DNA from 3 places in the Oribacterium sp. HCP28S3_H8 genome. Region 1 is predicted to be linked to each of the others. Evidence: a T-box and tRNA genes for the amino acid it is inferred to sense, from the RefSeq annotation. Region 1 holds a T-box; the other regions hold tRNA genes.
The links. The T-box of region 1 lies ahead of ACTNEN_RS00215 (threonine--tRNA ligase). A T-box ahead of a tRNA ligase gene usually reads a tRNA of that ligase, here a tRNA-Thr.
Positions count from the first base shown of each region.

Region 2: it has a tRNA-Thr gene. The T-box ahead of ACTNEN_RS00215 (threonine--tRNA ligase) is inferred to sense a tRNA for this amino acid. The anticodon was not compared.
Region 3: it has a tRNA-Thr gene. The T-box ahead of ACTNEN_RS00215 (threonine--tRNA ligase) is inferred to sense a tRNA for this amino acid. The anticodon was not compared.

Region 1 is NZ_JBQHUZ010000001.1:40,932-45,763, forward strand. Features, by position in the region: gene ACTNEN_RS00210 (EAL domain-containing protein) at 158-3,166, opposite strand; T-box leader at 3,411-3,610, shown strand; gene ACTNEN_RS00215 (threonine--tRNA ligase) at 3,711-4,832, shown strand, end outside.
Region 2 is NZ_JBQHUZ010000004.1:294,955-299,786, forward strand. Features, by position in the region: gene ACTNEN_RS06995 (CapA family protein) at 1-373, shown strand, start outside; gene ACTNEN_RS07000 (sodium ion-translocating decarboxylase subunit beta) at 703-1,842, shown strand; tRNA gene ACTNEN_RS07005 (tRNA-Thr) at 2,196-2,268, shown strand; gene ACTNEN_RS07010 (cupin domain-containing protein) at 2,512-3,177, shown strand; gene ACTNEN_RS07015 (ferredoxin) at 3,235-3,420, shown strand; gene ACTNEN_RS07020 (glycerophosphodiester phosphodiesterase family protein) at 3,672-4,526, shown strand; gene ACTNEN_RS07025 (hypothetical protein) at 4,570-4,832, shown strand, end outside.
Region 3 is NZ_JBQHUZ010000004.1:68,533-73,364, reverse strand. Features, by position in the region: gene ACTNEN_RS06050 (FMN-binding protein) at 1-1,337, opposite strand, end outside; gene ACTNEN_RS06045 (rhomboid family intramembrane serine protease) at 1,444-2,061, opposite strand; tRNA gene ACTNEN_RS06040 (tRNA-Lys) at 2,139-2,211, opposite strand; gene ACTNEN_RS06035 (trimeric intracellular cation channel family protein) at 2,294-2,950, opposite strand; tRNA gene ACTNEN_RS06030 (tRNA-Thr) at 3,109-3,181, shown strand; gene ACTNEN_RS06025 (YggS family pyridoxal phosphate-dependent enzyme) at 3,297-4,028, opposite strand; gene ACTNEN_RS06020 (GAF domain-containing protein) at 4,071-4,535, opposite strand; gene ACTNEN_RS06015 (alpha/beta hydrolase family protein) at 4,582-4,832, opposite strand, start outside.

The sequences.
Region 1 (4,832 bases):
GAGCCGACATAGAAAATAAAAAGGGGCTGTTGCTTGCACTGATTGATATGCTCCCTTCTAGGTAGACAAGAGAAATAATAAAAATCTTGTCCTGCTTGGAAGGGAGCATATCAGAACTTTTGTCAGTGAGCGGCAACCCCTTTTTTAGTATCAGGAATCATCCGGCAGTGAAATCATCATAAGCAATCTGATCCTTGCCGCGGTTTTTAGCGAGATACATGGCATGATCTGCATGTTTGATCATTTCCTGTGTGTCAGCCACTTTATCGGTATATCCGATCGAAGCGGTGAGAGATATGCTTGTACCATCCTCCAAAGTAATTTTTGTGTTATGAAGCTCTTCTATCAGCTGTGCGGCCAATTCCGATATATTTAAAGATGGATTCTGGATAAGACCGATAAATTCATCTCCTCCATATCGGAAAAAGGAAACATGATTGACAATACCGAAATCCAGCAGCTTTTTGCCTAGCTCATGCAGACACTGGTCTCCGGCAGCATGTCCGTATTTATCATTGGTTAATTTAAAATTGTCAAGATCCAGCATGATCAGGGCAGTAATCGGTGCTGTCTTGCCCTGCTCGGCATTTTGCAGTACATCGTACAGATTGAGGCGGCTGTAGAGCCCGGTTAGAAAATCGTAACGACGGTCATGATCTGCCTTGGAGTAAAGATCTCGAACCTTTTTCACTTCCTCCTGCAGATGTTCAGTCTCCAGCTGGCTCTGCAGTTTTTCAGTTTCCAGCTCCTCAATATGTTTTTTCTCTTTAGAGATGTCTACACCGTAAATTATACTCTCTACATGCCCGTTTCCGGGATTATCGATAAGCTGTGTAGTAATCCTGGACCAGCGGATAGAACGATCATCATAGTAGGATTTCGTCTCCAGCACAATCTGCCGGCGGTTATTCTGATAGGCATTTAATTGCGCTCCCCGTGAAAAGGTCTGGAAAAATGCTTTTTGTCCGTCCTCGTCTGGTACAAAAGAGCCAATCCTTAAGATCAACTCATCTACATTTTTAACGTTTTGAATGTTTCTTGCATTTTGAGCGGGTCCTCCGGAGCTGATCCACTTATCTGCCGTGAGATCCATATGGAACACACCCTGCCCCTCGGGGATGGACTCCAGAATTGCGCGGATCTGGCTGGCATACCGGAGCTGCGCCTCTTTTGTATTGGTAACTTCTCTGCCGTACTCTATAAATACAGGTTTTCCATTCCAGTTAGTAAGGCGGGCAGTGAGTGCAAAAACATGATTTCCGTCATCCACTTCGAGACTCTTTTCGGTCTCGGTCCCCATCTGCTTCAGTGGGCAGTGTCCGCAGGGAGCATTCAGACCCATCATATACTCATAACATTTTTTGCCCTGATATGGCTCATCCGGATGACCCGAGACTTCCCGTGTCAATTGGTTGGCATAGATCATATGGTAATCCTCGGGCGAGCATGCCTGGATATACTGCCCGTCATGGTCTATGAGATCCAGAAGATTATGCAGATCGATATTTTTTTCCGGATACTCCTCTTTTACATTTTGAGTTTTTTGAATCGCATCCTGGGAGGCTATGAGATACTCACGGAATCTATCCGCATCCATAGGCTTGGCATAAAAATATCCCTGGATATAGTCACAATGGCAGTCCTTCAGAAAGTCATTTTGCTGGAGATTTTCCACGCCTTTGGCGACAGTCGCAAGCCCAGCTTTATGGCACATCTCGATAATCGACGCGACAATAGAGCGCGCAATCGGCTGGGTCTCGATCCGGTCGATAAAGCTTTTATCAATCTTGATTACATCCAGGGGATAGCGTCCGAGCATACCTAAAGAGGAGAAGCCTGTGCCGAAATCGTCGAGGAGGATTTTAGAGCCGTTTTTCTGAAACAGCGAGAGATAAAAGAAACAGCTCTGCTTTAAAATAGCAACCGAGGTTTCTGTAACCTCATAATTTACGGCACCCTGCATGAGTCCGCTTTTATTACTTAACAGAAAGATGTCATTCATGAGATCATCATTATAGAAATCCTGTCTGGACAGATTAATGGAGACGGGAATATATTTCTGATGGAGCTCCTGCATGCTTTTTTGAAACTGATATACCTGTTTTAATACATAATGGTCCAGTTCAGAGATCAGACCATTTTTTTCCAGAGCAGGGATAAAATCCGCCGGAGAAATTAAACCAAGCTCAGGGTGATGCCAGCGGATCAGGGCTTCCGCAGAGCTGGGCTTGCCGTCCTGGGTACGGACGATCGGCTGAAAATATACTTTTATATTTCCATTTTTCAGGCTGCTCTGAAAGGAAGATAGTATTTCTGCCTGATTGACATATGCGTTATGCATAGCAGAATCAAATATAGCCACGCTTCCTTGCTCCTGAGAATCTACGGTTTCATTCGCGAGGATAGTTCTGTCGATCATGTGAGACACATCAATGGAAGTATCGTCGATCAGATAGACACCGCATCTTAGATGCAGATGTACATTGCGGCTGCCGTTTTTCCATTGCTGCTCCAGCAGGCTTTCCAGACGATTATTATTAAGATTTGTTTTTTTTGTGAGGAAAAGAAAGCAGTCAGCATCCAGACGGGAGGAGACTACTGGCTTGATCCAGCTTTCACGTAATGTATTAAAGATGAACTTTAAGATTTCGTCTCCGCACTTAATGCCAAAAATATCATTTAATGCCTTGAAATTACGGAGATCAAACAGGACCATGGCATAATCTGTTGGATTGGCATGCTGGAACAGAAGTTCCGTATCCCGGATAAAGCCTTTCCTTGAGCAGCTGTCAGTCAGAGTATCATAGTATTCATGTTCCAGAAGCCTTGTGAGTTCATCATGATTGCTGGGAAGCCGTGTGGATATCATGGCACGCTCCCCTACAGTACTGAGTACAAGAGCATGACCCTTTCTGCCATCCTCCAGTTCCATATCTACAGCATCAACCGTTTCATTTATGCCACGGATCGGATCCATATAGGTCTTAGGACCATGGATGTGATTGGCAACCGGGCAGGGTGGGCAGGGTTCATCCAGGTTCATGAGGCAATGATAGCATTTTTCGCCCTTTTTAAGCTGTGGATAAAGAGACTTTATGGTATCATTACAGCTAACCACATTATAATCTTCATCAATAACATATACACCGGAGGATTTTTGTTTCATAGGCTTCATCATTTTTCCTTTTGCCACAGGGCTGCCATGATATCAGACCACCAGAGCAGTGACTTTTTTCTTATGAAAATACTTATATATTATCATGGATGTGTAATAATAGCAATGCAGCGATAGATTCTCTACTTGACAAAAAGGTGATGCCTTACTACTTGAGATGCAGAGCTTCCAGTAATTAAGAGATTCCAGCTTGACAAAGTCTGAGAACGAGATTAGAATCAGGAAGAAATTAATAAAGAAATCGTTGATGAGGAGAGTAACCCGAGCTTAAGCTTGAGAGAGGAGCCGTATGGTGCGAGGCTCTGCGGAGGTTCCGGTGAAGACCACCTCGGAGAGATCCTTAATCGGATACGTTGATTACGTTACAATCTTTCAAGCGGCTGGATCTGAGCATTCAGCAATTTGGGTGGAACCGCGAGTGATATCGTCCCAATCTGTCATAGTTTATAGACAGATTGGGATTTTTTTATGAAAAGAATTGCAAAGTGACAGTAAGCTTCCCCAAAGGGCTTTTTGTTGCGGTGAGGAGTATCATATGGAGAGAGAAGAGTATTTACAGGTTTACCGGCATTCTCTGGCACACATTCTGGCTAAGGCTGTGATTGAGCTGTATGGTAAGGATGTTCAGTACGCGATCGGACCTCAGATCGAGGATGGCGCGTACTACGACTTTGTACTTCCGGAGGGAAAGAGCATTACCGAGGCTGATTTCAAGACCATCGAGAACAAGATGCACGAAATCATCAAGAGAAGGGAAGCATGGACCCGGAAGGAGGTTTCCAGAGAGGAGGCTCTCGAGCTTTTTAAGGATCAGAAGTTCAAGACAGAGCTGATCAAGGAGCTTCCGGAGGGGGAGACCATCACCGTATATTACACAGGCGATGATTATGTGGATCTTTGCCGCGGACCTCATGTAGAAAATTCACAGGAGCTTATGAGCGCCGCTTTTCAGATTCACAGCTGCTCCATGGCATACTGGAGAGGTGATGAAAAGCGGGAGCATATGCAGCGGGTTTACATGTATGCATATCCCAGCAAGGACGAGCTGAAGCAGCATGTTAAGATGATTGAGGAAGCAAGAGAGCGGGATCATAAAAAGATCGGCGCTCAGCTTGAGCTCTTTATGTTTAACGAGACTGCTCCTGGTATGCCGTACTGGCTGCCTCGTGGATGGCAGATGTATCAGGCACTTCTCAAGTACAGCCGTGAGGTACAGAGAAGACATGGCTATACAGAGATTGCCGCGCCGCTCATCAATAATAAGAAGCTGTGGCTGATTTCCGGTCACTGGGCACATTATCTTAACAACATGTTTATTGTTCCGGGACTGGATGGCTATACCAGTGCGGATGCCAATATTGAGGATGTAGTAGAGGATCTTAAGGACGCGGATGCTGCCAAGAAGCAGGTAAAGATCCAGGCAGGATCGGTTGTATATAACCGTGAAAATCCGGATACCATGGCTGCAAAGCCGATGAACTGTCCTAACGCAATGCTTACCTATAAGAGAAAGAATCGTTCTTATAAGGAGCTGCCGATCCGCTACAGTGAGTACGATGTACTGCACCGCAAGGAGAAATCCGGACAGATGAATGGTCTGTTCCGTGTACAGGAGTTCCGTCAGGATGATGACCATACCTTTGTCATGGAGTCTCAG
Region 2 (4,832 bases), on a different contig from region 1:
GACCTTTGGAGCGGAAAGCGGAAACGGGGAAACCGAAACAGAAATGGAGTCCGGGTCAAGGTCCGAGGCGGCTTTGACAAAATCAGCCGGACAGTCATCGATGACTTCTAAAAATAAGAAGCAGAAGTCTTCTGAGGAAGATGCGTCCGGACTTAAGCTTCGCATCCTTCCGGGGACTTCCTCTAACGGAAGCACAGTGATGCTGACTGACGCAGGAGACATAAGTAGTGCCTACGACGCCATGGAGCAGATCTCCAACGACATTTCCGTAGATGACGAGGGATATGTGCATGAGGGAGCTGCTTTGAGATCAACGGGAAGTGCCGAGGCAGGCACAACACTGGCGCCAAGCCGCATAGCAGCTGCGAACTGAAGCATAGACTGAAATTTTTGCAAGTGAAAGTCATTGAAGTTTTGTGTATATTATGATACACTTTTTAAGCTTTTGTCGGTTAGAATTGTGCCGTGGAGATGGACGGGACATTTATTTATTTCTGAGGGAAGAGTCTCTGAAACTATGGGCTTCTGTCCTCTTTGGATTCTAGTTTTACCATACGGATCGTGTTATCCGCAGGGATTGCATGTATGCAATGACTTTTATGTCATGCTTATGCGTACAAAATGTGCAGTGGTGCCGTTTGGGGACAGCAAAACCAGATCCATAGACAGGAGAAAACGCTTCAGAATCAATCAGGAGGATAAATGTTAAGTGGATTAAGTTTCCTGTGGGAGGGAATCCTTGCCGTGACATGGCAGCAGATTGTCATGTACATCGTCGGTATCCTGCTCATCTGGCTCGCCATCAAAAAGGAATACGAGCCATCACTTCTTTTGCCAATGGGATTTGGCGCAATTCTTGTCAATCTGCCGGGAACTTCGGCAATCAATCAGATGATGGAGGGCGTGGGAGAGACCCACGGCATCATCCAGTGGCTCTTTGAGAGCGGAATTGCAGCGTCCGAGGCATTCCCGTTACTTCTGTTTATCGGTATTGGCGCGATGATTGATTTCGGACCGCTGCTTGCCAATCCTAAGATGTTCCTTTTTGGCGCCGGCGCACAGTTCGGTATTTTCCTTACCGTTGTTGTTGCCGTGCTGCTGGGATTTGATCTTAAGGATGCGGCTTCCATCGGTATCATCGGTGCTGCGGATGGTCCGACCTCGATCCTTGTTTCACAGGTTCTGCATAGTAATTACATCGGACCGATTGCTGTTGCGGCGTACAGCTACATGGCGCTTGTGCCGATCATTCAGCCGATGGCGATCCGCATGGTTACGACCCGGAAGGAGCGTCTGATCCGGATGGAGTATCGTCCGGGTTCCGTGTCCAAGGCAACGAAGATTGCATTCCCGATCATTGTTACCTTTATTGCAGGCTTTGTAGCACCGGACTCGGTTTCTCTTGTTGGTATGATCATGTTTGGAAATCTGATCCGGGAGTGCGGCGTACTGAACTCTCTGTCACAGACCGCGCAGGATGATCTTGCAAATCTCATCACCCTGCTGCTCGGTATTACGATTTCCTTCTCTATGAGAGCAGAGCAGTTTGTACAGGTTTCCACGATCCTCATCATGGGACTCGGACTGGTGGCGTTTATCTTTGACTCCATCGGCGGGTGCCTGCTTGCAAAATTCATCAACCTTTTCTCTAAGGAAAAGATCAACCCGATGGTTGGCGCAGCCGGCATTTCTGCATTCCCGATGAGCGCGAGAGTCATCCAGAAGATGGGACTCAAGGAAGATCCGACCAACCACCTTTTGATGCATGCGATTGGTGCCAATGTTTCCGGACAGATTGCATCCGCGGTTGCGGGTGGTATCATCCTTGGATTTTTCCGATAAAAGAGAGGTGTGACTATGAGTGCAAATTTACTTCAGGCGCTGAACATCATGTGGCAGGGCATGGCCGGTCTGTTTATCGTGATGATCCTCATCGCACTGATCGTGTATTTCCTGGGAAAGACAGGGAAGTGATTTTACAGGTAAACTAGTAGAGGTCATCCGATTCTCCGCGGTTTTGCGGATTTCGGATGACTTTTTTCTTCACTTCACCGGGAAGATTTCATCCATTTTAGCAAGAAGTTACTCATTCGGATGAATTTAACGCCGAGCGGGTTACGATCCTCCCCGGTTAAGCCTTAATCTTAAAAAATCATATTGAAAATCCGATCAGAATATGGTATATTGTGGAAGTTGCCACAATGGCTCAGTTGGTAGAGCAACGCATTCGTAATGCGTAGGTCGCCGGTTCAAGTCCGGCTTGTGGCTTTTTTTATTACCATAAAGGCATCATCATAAAAGTGCAGTTGGAGAGCGATTCTCTTCAGTCGCATTTTTTATTTGCTTTTGGGACCATGTGCATAATACCCTTGTCTTTTAAAACAAAAATTACTCGATACTACTCTAAAATTACCTGCGCTGAAAATAATGGTAAAAACTTAAATCCGTAACCTATGTGACGGAAATCCCAGGGAATCTGCGGTAGCATAATACTACAGGGAGGGAAATGACATGAGAGAAACCGCAGGAAGGATTTTCAAAATCGCAGAAGACAATCGTCCCGTGCCGGGATGCACCATCTCCAAGCTTGTGAGCGACGAACACGACTTTGGTATCACGTACTTCTCGATGGGAGCCGGTACCCGGATCAGCGCCGAGAGCTATGCTTATCCGAAGCTCATCTATATGGAGGAGGGAAACGTCGAGACGATTGGAGCAGGCGCGGAAAGCCTTCATTCGCCGGTACTTGCCGCCGGGGAGCTGCTGGTAACTCCGGTCAATATCCCGATCGGCTTAAGGACCGGCAAAGAAGCCGTGTATACAGAGATCACACTCAAGGAGGATGCCAAGATGAATGAGATTTTAAAATCCGGCAGTGTTTTTAAATTAAAAGAGCTGCTCCCGTATCAGGAGGGAAAAATTGTCAACATGGATCTGATCGACGAGGATCACCTGACACTCGCACTCATGAGCTTTGATCAGGGAACCGGACTCAGCGAGCATGCGGCGCCGGGCGAGGCACTGATCTGGGCGCTGGATGGAGAAGGCGTCATCGGATATGAGGGAAAGGAATATACCCTGCATGCAGGCGACAATTTCAAGTTTGATAAAAACGGCCGCCATTATGTTAAAGCTGTCAACAGCCGCTTCAAGATGGCACTGCTCCTCACCATGTGAGTAAGCGCGACATCTTACGGTTGATCACATAGATACCATTCATTTTAGGAGGCAATTATGAAGTATGTTGTAAATGACACTTGTATTGGCTGCGGTATGTGTGAAGGCACTTGCCCGGAGGTTTTTAAGGTTGGTGATGACGGCGTTGCGCACGCAATCGCGGAAGAAGTTCCGGCAGGCGCAGAAGAGAGCGCTGCTCAGGCAATGCAGGACTGCCCGGTAGGCGCCATCGAGGAGGCTTAATCCGGGTCTGCCAGTTTGGCGGAAGCGAATGCCTCCGGTCCGGAAACATTCGCAGCACCAAGATAAACTGAAAAACTCATAATGAAAAGGTCGTCAAATGGCGGCCTTTTTTGTTGTCTTGAAATATAAAAATTTACTGAAATATCTGCTATAATGTTTCCTTGCAGATCTTGTTCTGTGATATAAAGTATACGGATTCGTATTGTGACATCAGAGCATAAAACGCAGGGAATCCGGAAGGATGGCATCTATTGAAACATAAGATTAAGCAGCTGGAAAAAATTTCACGTTTTGGCGCTCTGGCAACACTTACAACGCTTACGACGTATCTTTACGGGATCAAGCCGGGAGAGGACCGGGGACGCCGCATGAAGCCATTTGAAGAAACCTATATCGCGCATCGTGGCTTTTTTAAAAACGGTACGGATCATCCCGAGAACTCCATGCCTGCGTTCCGGCGCGCCATCGCCCGGGGATTTGGAATTGAGATGGATGTGCAGATGACGACAGACGGGCATCTGATGGTTTTTCATGATGAAAATATGAAGCGGATGTGCGGCACAAACCGGAAGCTCTGGATGTCCAGGTTCCGGGAGGTGCGGCAGGAGACGCTGCTTAATTCCGGGGAGCATATCCCGGAGCTTCAGACGGTCTTGAATGTCATTGCCGGCAAAGTTCCGCTTGTGCTTGAGATCAAGCCGGACGGCGACTGGAAAAAAACCGCACGGGAGGTTGCCAAGGTGATGGACCAGTATCATGGGATCTGGTGCATGGAAAGCTTCCATCCGCTGATTACGGCATGGTTTCGCTTCCACAGACCATATGTGCTGAGAGGGCAGCTTGCCACAAATTTTTTTAAGGATGAGGAAAATCAGCCAAGGATCGCGCAGTTTGCGCTCAGTAATCTCCTGTTTAATTTCCTTGCAAGGCCGGATTTTATTTCCTATAATCATAAATATTTTAACCAGTTCTCGTACCGCCTGATCCGAAAGCTTTTTCCGGTAGAGAATTTTGCCTGGACAATTCATACGCCGGAGGAGCTTGCGCAGGCACGAAAGCATTTCCAGGTTTTTATATTTGATGGATTTGATCCGACAAAGAGTTGAGCGGATTATATATTATAAAAGGATTATAAAAAGGATTTGACTTATGAATATTTCTTCATACCAGATTCCGGTATTACTCAGTAAAATGACAGAGACAGCTAAGGCGTCAGCCGCTGCAGCAGAAAAGAGCATAGTTGCAGGTGGAAATGCAGTTACTGTAGCGAGTACTGCGGCAGCTGGAAGTACAGCTGTTGCAGAAAGTACAGCTGCGGCACAGACAGACCTGCGTAGACAATTGCTGGATACGATCAAGGCTGTTAACCCTCTCAACCTTTTCATGGAGATTCTCTATGTCTGCGGAGTGGT
Region 3 (4,832 bases), on a different contig from region 1:
AGCGTTGCGCCGGAAACGGAATCTACTGCGTTGTCCTTGCCTGCAAGAGACTCGGCATCCGCAATTGTCATGGAATCTACTGCGGTCTGAATTGCATTATAGTTGTCATCAATTCTGGTGGTAGCCTGTGCGTGCTCCTTCATGAGCTCGGAATAATAGTCGGCATTCACTCTCTTGGACCCAAGAACCTTACCCTCTGCATAGCCCTGTGCAAAGTCTGCATCGGAGTTTGGAACACCTGTCACACCATCTGTGCCGGCATCAAAGAACTGGAACTCATCGATGTAGCTCAGAACAATCTTCTCTCCATCGGTAACAACAGCTGCAGTTGAGAAACACTTTGTGCCGTGTGCAGCACCGATAACAGCATTTAAGCGGAGAGGCGCATCTGCTTCATAATCCACAGACTCATTCTTCTGTGCATTCTTAGCAGCCTCGGCGATTGCCTTGAGATAGTTTGCGGTATCCTTAAGTGTTGCACCAGAAACAGAATCAACTACATTGTCCTGTCCGGCAGCCTTCTCGATTTCATCAATGGTCTTGCCTGCAGCAAATGCTTCAATGGCATCGTAGTTGTCATCGATTCTTACAGTAGCCTGTGCTTTTTCCTTCATGTTCTTGGAGTAGTAATCTGCAGATGCTCTCTTGGAAGCAAGCGCAACACCCTGCGCATAGCCCTGACCGAAATCGGAATCCGAATTTGGAACAGGATTCACACCCTCAGCAGTTGGATCCATGAACTGATATTCATCGATATAGGCAGCAACGACCTTATCACCGCTTACTACAGCATAGGTCTGTGTAAAGCACTTTGTGCCATGAGCGGCAGACAGAGCTTCACCGATCTGGATCTTTCCTTTTACGGTAAAATCTGCACCCTTGGTGGTTTCTGCCTTAGCCGGAGCTTTGGACTCTGCTGCAGCCTGTGTGCTTTCCTTGGCAGCTTCACTGGCAGCCTCGGTCTCTACCTTCTCTCCCAGTGCCTGCGCAGCCGCATTTTTAGCTGCGGTTGATGTAACTGTTGCACCGGAAACACCATCGATATTGGAACCATTGGCAGCAACGATCTGCTTGCCAAGCTCCTCCAGTGCCTTACCGCCGACATCCGGAGTCTCATCCTTTCCCTCTACAGTTGCAGCGGTGATCTTATCACCTTCCTTGGTAATGGTTACGGTAACGGTACCGCCAAAACCTTCGGCTTCTCCTTTAAGAGTCTCTGCCTGAGCAGCGGCTGAGCTTCCTGCTGCAGCAGTAGTTGTTGCATTTCCGCTTGCACCACATGCAGCCAATCCAAGTACCATTGCAGATACGACAGTAGCTGATAAAACTTTCTTCATCGAGATATCCTCCTCGTAAAAATGACATTTGCGTCACAGAGATAGCATATCTAAGACAGAGCATATTGTCAATTAAATAACAGAAATCATTATTAAATTTAAGAATTTAATGGCTGCTATAATATTTTCGATAATGCCGACTTTTTATATATTCGAAGCAGCCTGCAATAACAAATCCTCCCAAAAGACCGCCCAGATGTGCAATCAGATTAATGGAGCCATCTTCCAGCGCAGGGCTTAGAGAAATCAGGATGGAGAAAAGAACCCGCTTTATGGGGAAAAGTCTGCGTAATTCCGGCAGCATTGCAAAAATAAGAAATACAGCGGTAAGTCCAAAGATTCCGCCTGAAGCGCCTGCGGACAGGCGTGCGGTTCCGCTCAAAATATCCCATGCCATTGTGGCAAGATTCCCGGAGATGCCGGCAAAGCCATAAATGGCAAGAAACCGGATTTTACCATAATATCTCTCGACGATCGGACCTTCGACCATCAGGGCAAGCATGTTGCTGGCAAGATGCTCAAAGCCAAAATGTACAAACATAGCGGTGACAAGACGATACCACTCTCCCTGCATCAGGATATATGGTGTATACATGGCTCCGAAGCGGAGTGCAATATCGGGATTTTCGCTTCCGCCTGCAAGGGCTTCCAGGAGGTAAATCAAAATATTGATTGCAATTAATAAGAACGTTGCCCATGGAATATCTGCGCGAGTTTGCTTCATGCTAGGTACCTCTCAGAGATGTTGCGTCTGTAAATGCAAAAAGCTCAGTGACCGAAATCACTGAGCTTTTATGTACATGCGCCTTCAGGGACTCGAACCCTGGACAAATAGATTAAGAGTCTACTGCTCTACCAACTGAGCTAAAGGCGCCTGACGGAAATATACTATACACATTGAGAACCATTCTGTCAACTGGAAATTTTAAAAAAAATATTCATGCGCCAGCTGCAGCCTACCGGAACGCCGGCAGGTTCCAGCGGAAATAGATGGCAAGGAAACGAATCAGAACCGTACAAAGCATGCTGATCACAGCGGCAATCAATTGCTGCAATCCTACCGTCTGAAGCTCTGTATATAGCAATGCTCCGGCAATTGCCGCAATTCCATAAACCCGCTTCCGCATAATGAGCGGCATCTGCCCCGCCATGATATCACGCAGGATACCTCCGCCGATTCCCGTAAGGACGCCGACAAAGGATGTAAGGAAGGTATTGTCGCCATAGCCCGCATTCACCGCAGTGCGGCATCCGACCACTACAAAAGCAGCGAGCCCGATCGAGTCGGCAGCATTCAGGATCAGAGCTGTTCTGGCATGTGTCTGGTCAAAGCGGTCAAAAAAACGTTTGCCTAGACGATGCCGTTCCAAAACAAATGAAATCAGGCATGTCACAAAGGACACATCCACATAAATCGGACGGCGGAACATTGCAGGCGGTGTTTCTCCGAGAATCAGATCCCGGATCATTCCACCACCGACCGCGGTGACGCATCCCAGCAGGATCGCTCCAAAAATATCCATTTTCCGCTCTTTGGCAACCATTACACCGGATACGGCGAACGCAACGGTTCCGATCATTTCCAAGGCAAAAATAAGGTGATCAAAATTCATATGTTCAATTTATAGTATCGCTCTAAAATACACTCTCATATAAGATGCCGCAGCACTTATTTACTGCACTTGCTTAGTTTAACAATATTTATTTCAAAATACAATTGACAGACATGTATTCCTGTGATAAATTATACGAGTTCTCAGAAATGAGACAAGCTGGCATAGCACAGTCGGTAGTGCGTCGCATTGGTAGTGCGGAGGTCACCGGTCCGATTCCGGTTGCCAGCTTTTTTATTTTTGTTTTAAGACCTGGAAATGAGTGTTGCTTTATACTACTTTTTCCCTGGTCTTTTTTTTATCTGAAATACATGAGTTTATCTGTTCATCCGGAATGCATGAATTGTTATTTGTCATAGTCCCGTTTCCCAAAGATTCCGGTGCCGACCCGGATCATGGTGGCGCCCTCTTCCACTGCCACTGTGTAATCGGCGGTCATGCCCATAGAGAGGATGTCTGCATCGACGCCGGGATATCCTGCGGCTTTAAGACGTTCCTCTAAAGCCTTGAGATTTCTAAAGTGAATGCGGTTGGTCTCGGCATCTTCCGTGTAAGGCGCAGATGTCATAAGACCACGGACATGGACATGAGGCAGAGCGCCGATTTTTTCAGCCATCGGCAGTGTTTCCTCCGCAGTGAATCCCCATTTACTTTCCTCTCCTGCGATGTTTACCTCCAGCAGGATATCCATCACCTTATCGTGCTTTGCCGCCTGCTTCTCGATCTCTGCGGCAAGTTCCAGACTGTCTACGGAATGAATCAGAGTCACCTTGTCAATGATATATTTAACTTTGTTTCGCTGCAGATGACCGATCATATGCCATTCCGCCCGGTCGCCGAGTTCCGCATACTTGGCAGTAATTTCCTGTACGTAATTCTCGCCAAACAGATGCTGCCCGGCAGCCATAGCGACTTCAATATCATTGACTGATTTTAGTTTGCTGACCGCGCAGAGGGTTACTTCTGCCGGATTCCGATGAACTCTCTCGCAGGCAGCAGCAACATTGGCATGCACCTCCCGGAGATTTTCCCGGATTTCCTCTGGAGTCAGTTCATATTTATCTTTCTCTAACTGCATTGTTTTCACCTCACAAAAACTACAAGCTGCTAAAACCTATCCTCAGAACCTCGTCACGGATTCCAGCATCCGCACAACAAGCTCAAGTCCCTCGCGATCCTCCGGATGAAAACGGTCCAGGAAAATACTATCAATATCCAGCACACCGATCACCGGGTGCTCTGGTTTCCGGAGGTCATGGATCGGGATCACAATTTCGGAGTTCGTCTTACTGTCGCAGGCAACGTGTCCCTCAAACTCATGTACATTTGCGACAACCAGGGGTCTGTCCTCTGCCCATGCGGTGCCGCAGACGCCTTTATGCGGATACAGATGAATGCAGGCAACCTTACCTTGAAACGGTCCCAATGTCAGATGGTCCCCATCGACAAGATAGAAGCCCGCCCAGTTTACATCCGTCACCGTATCATAAATCAGAGCCGAAGTATTGCTCAGTACCGGAATCCGGTCCGGGTCCTCTTTAGCGATTGCCTCAATTTGCTTTGCCATCAGTTCATATTGATTCATACTATGATCCTTTCGTTGCCAGGTGGATTCGTTTCACCATTTTAAATCAGTCTGTTTCCGGGGCAAAAAACTCGATGATTTTCTGGATGGCAAGATCCATGCAGGTGGGATTGGAGAAGGGATGGTCTGCATTCTCGACCTTAACAAGCTCGATCACATTTTTATCTGAGAACTCCTCTGCTTCGGAAATCGGTACCATCTCATCCTTTGTTCCGTGAATCATCAGGATGCTGTCCGCATAATCCATAAAATCGGGCTTACTCATGTCATGGACCTTCAGGTCATCAAAAAAGTCCT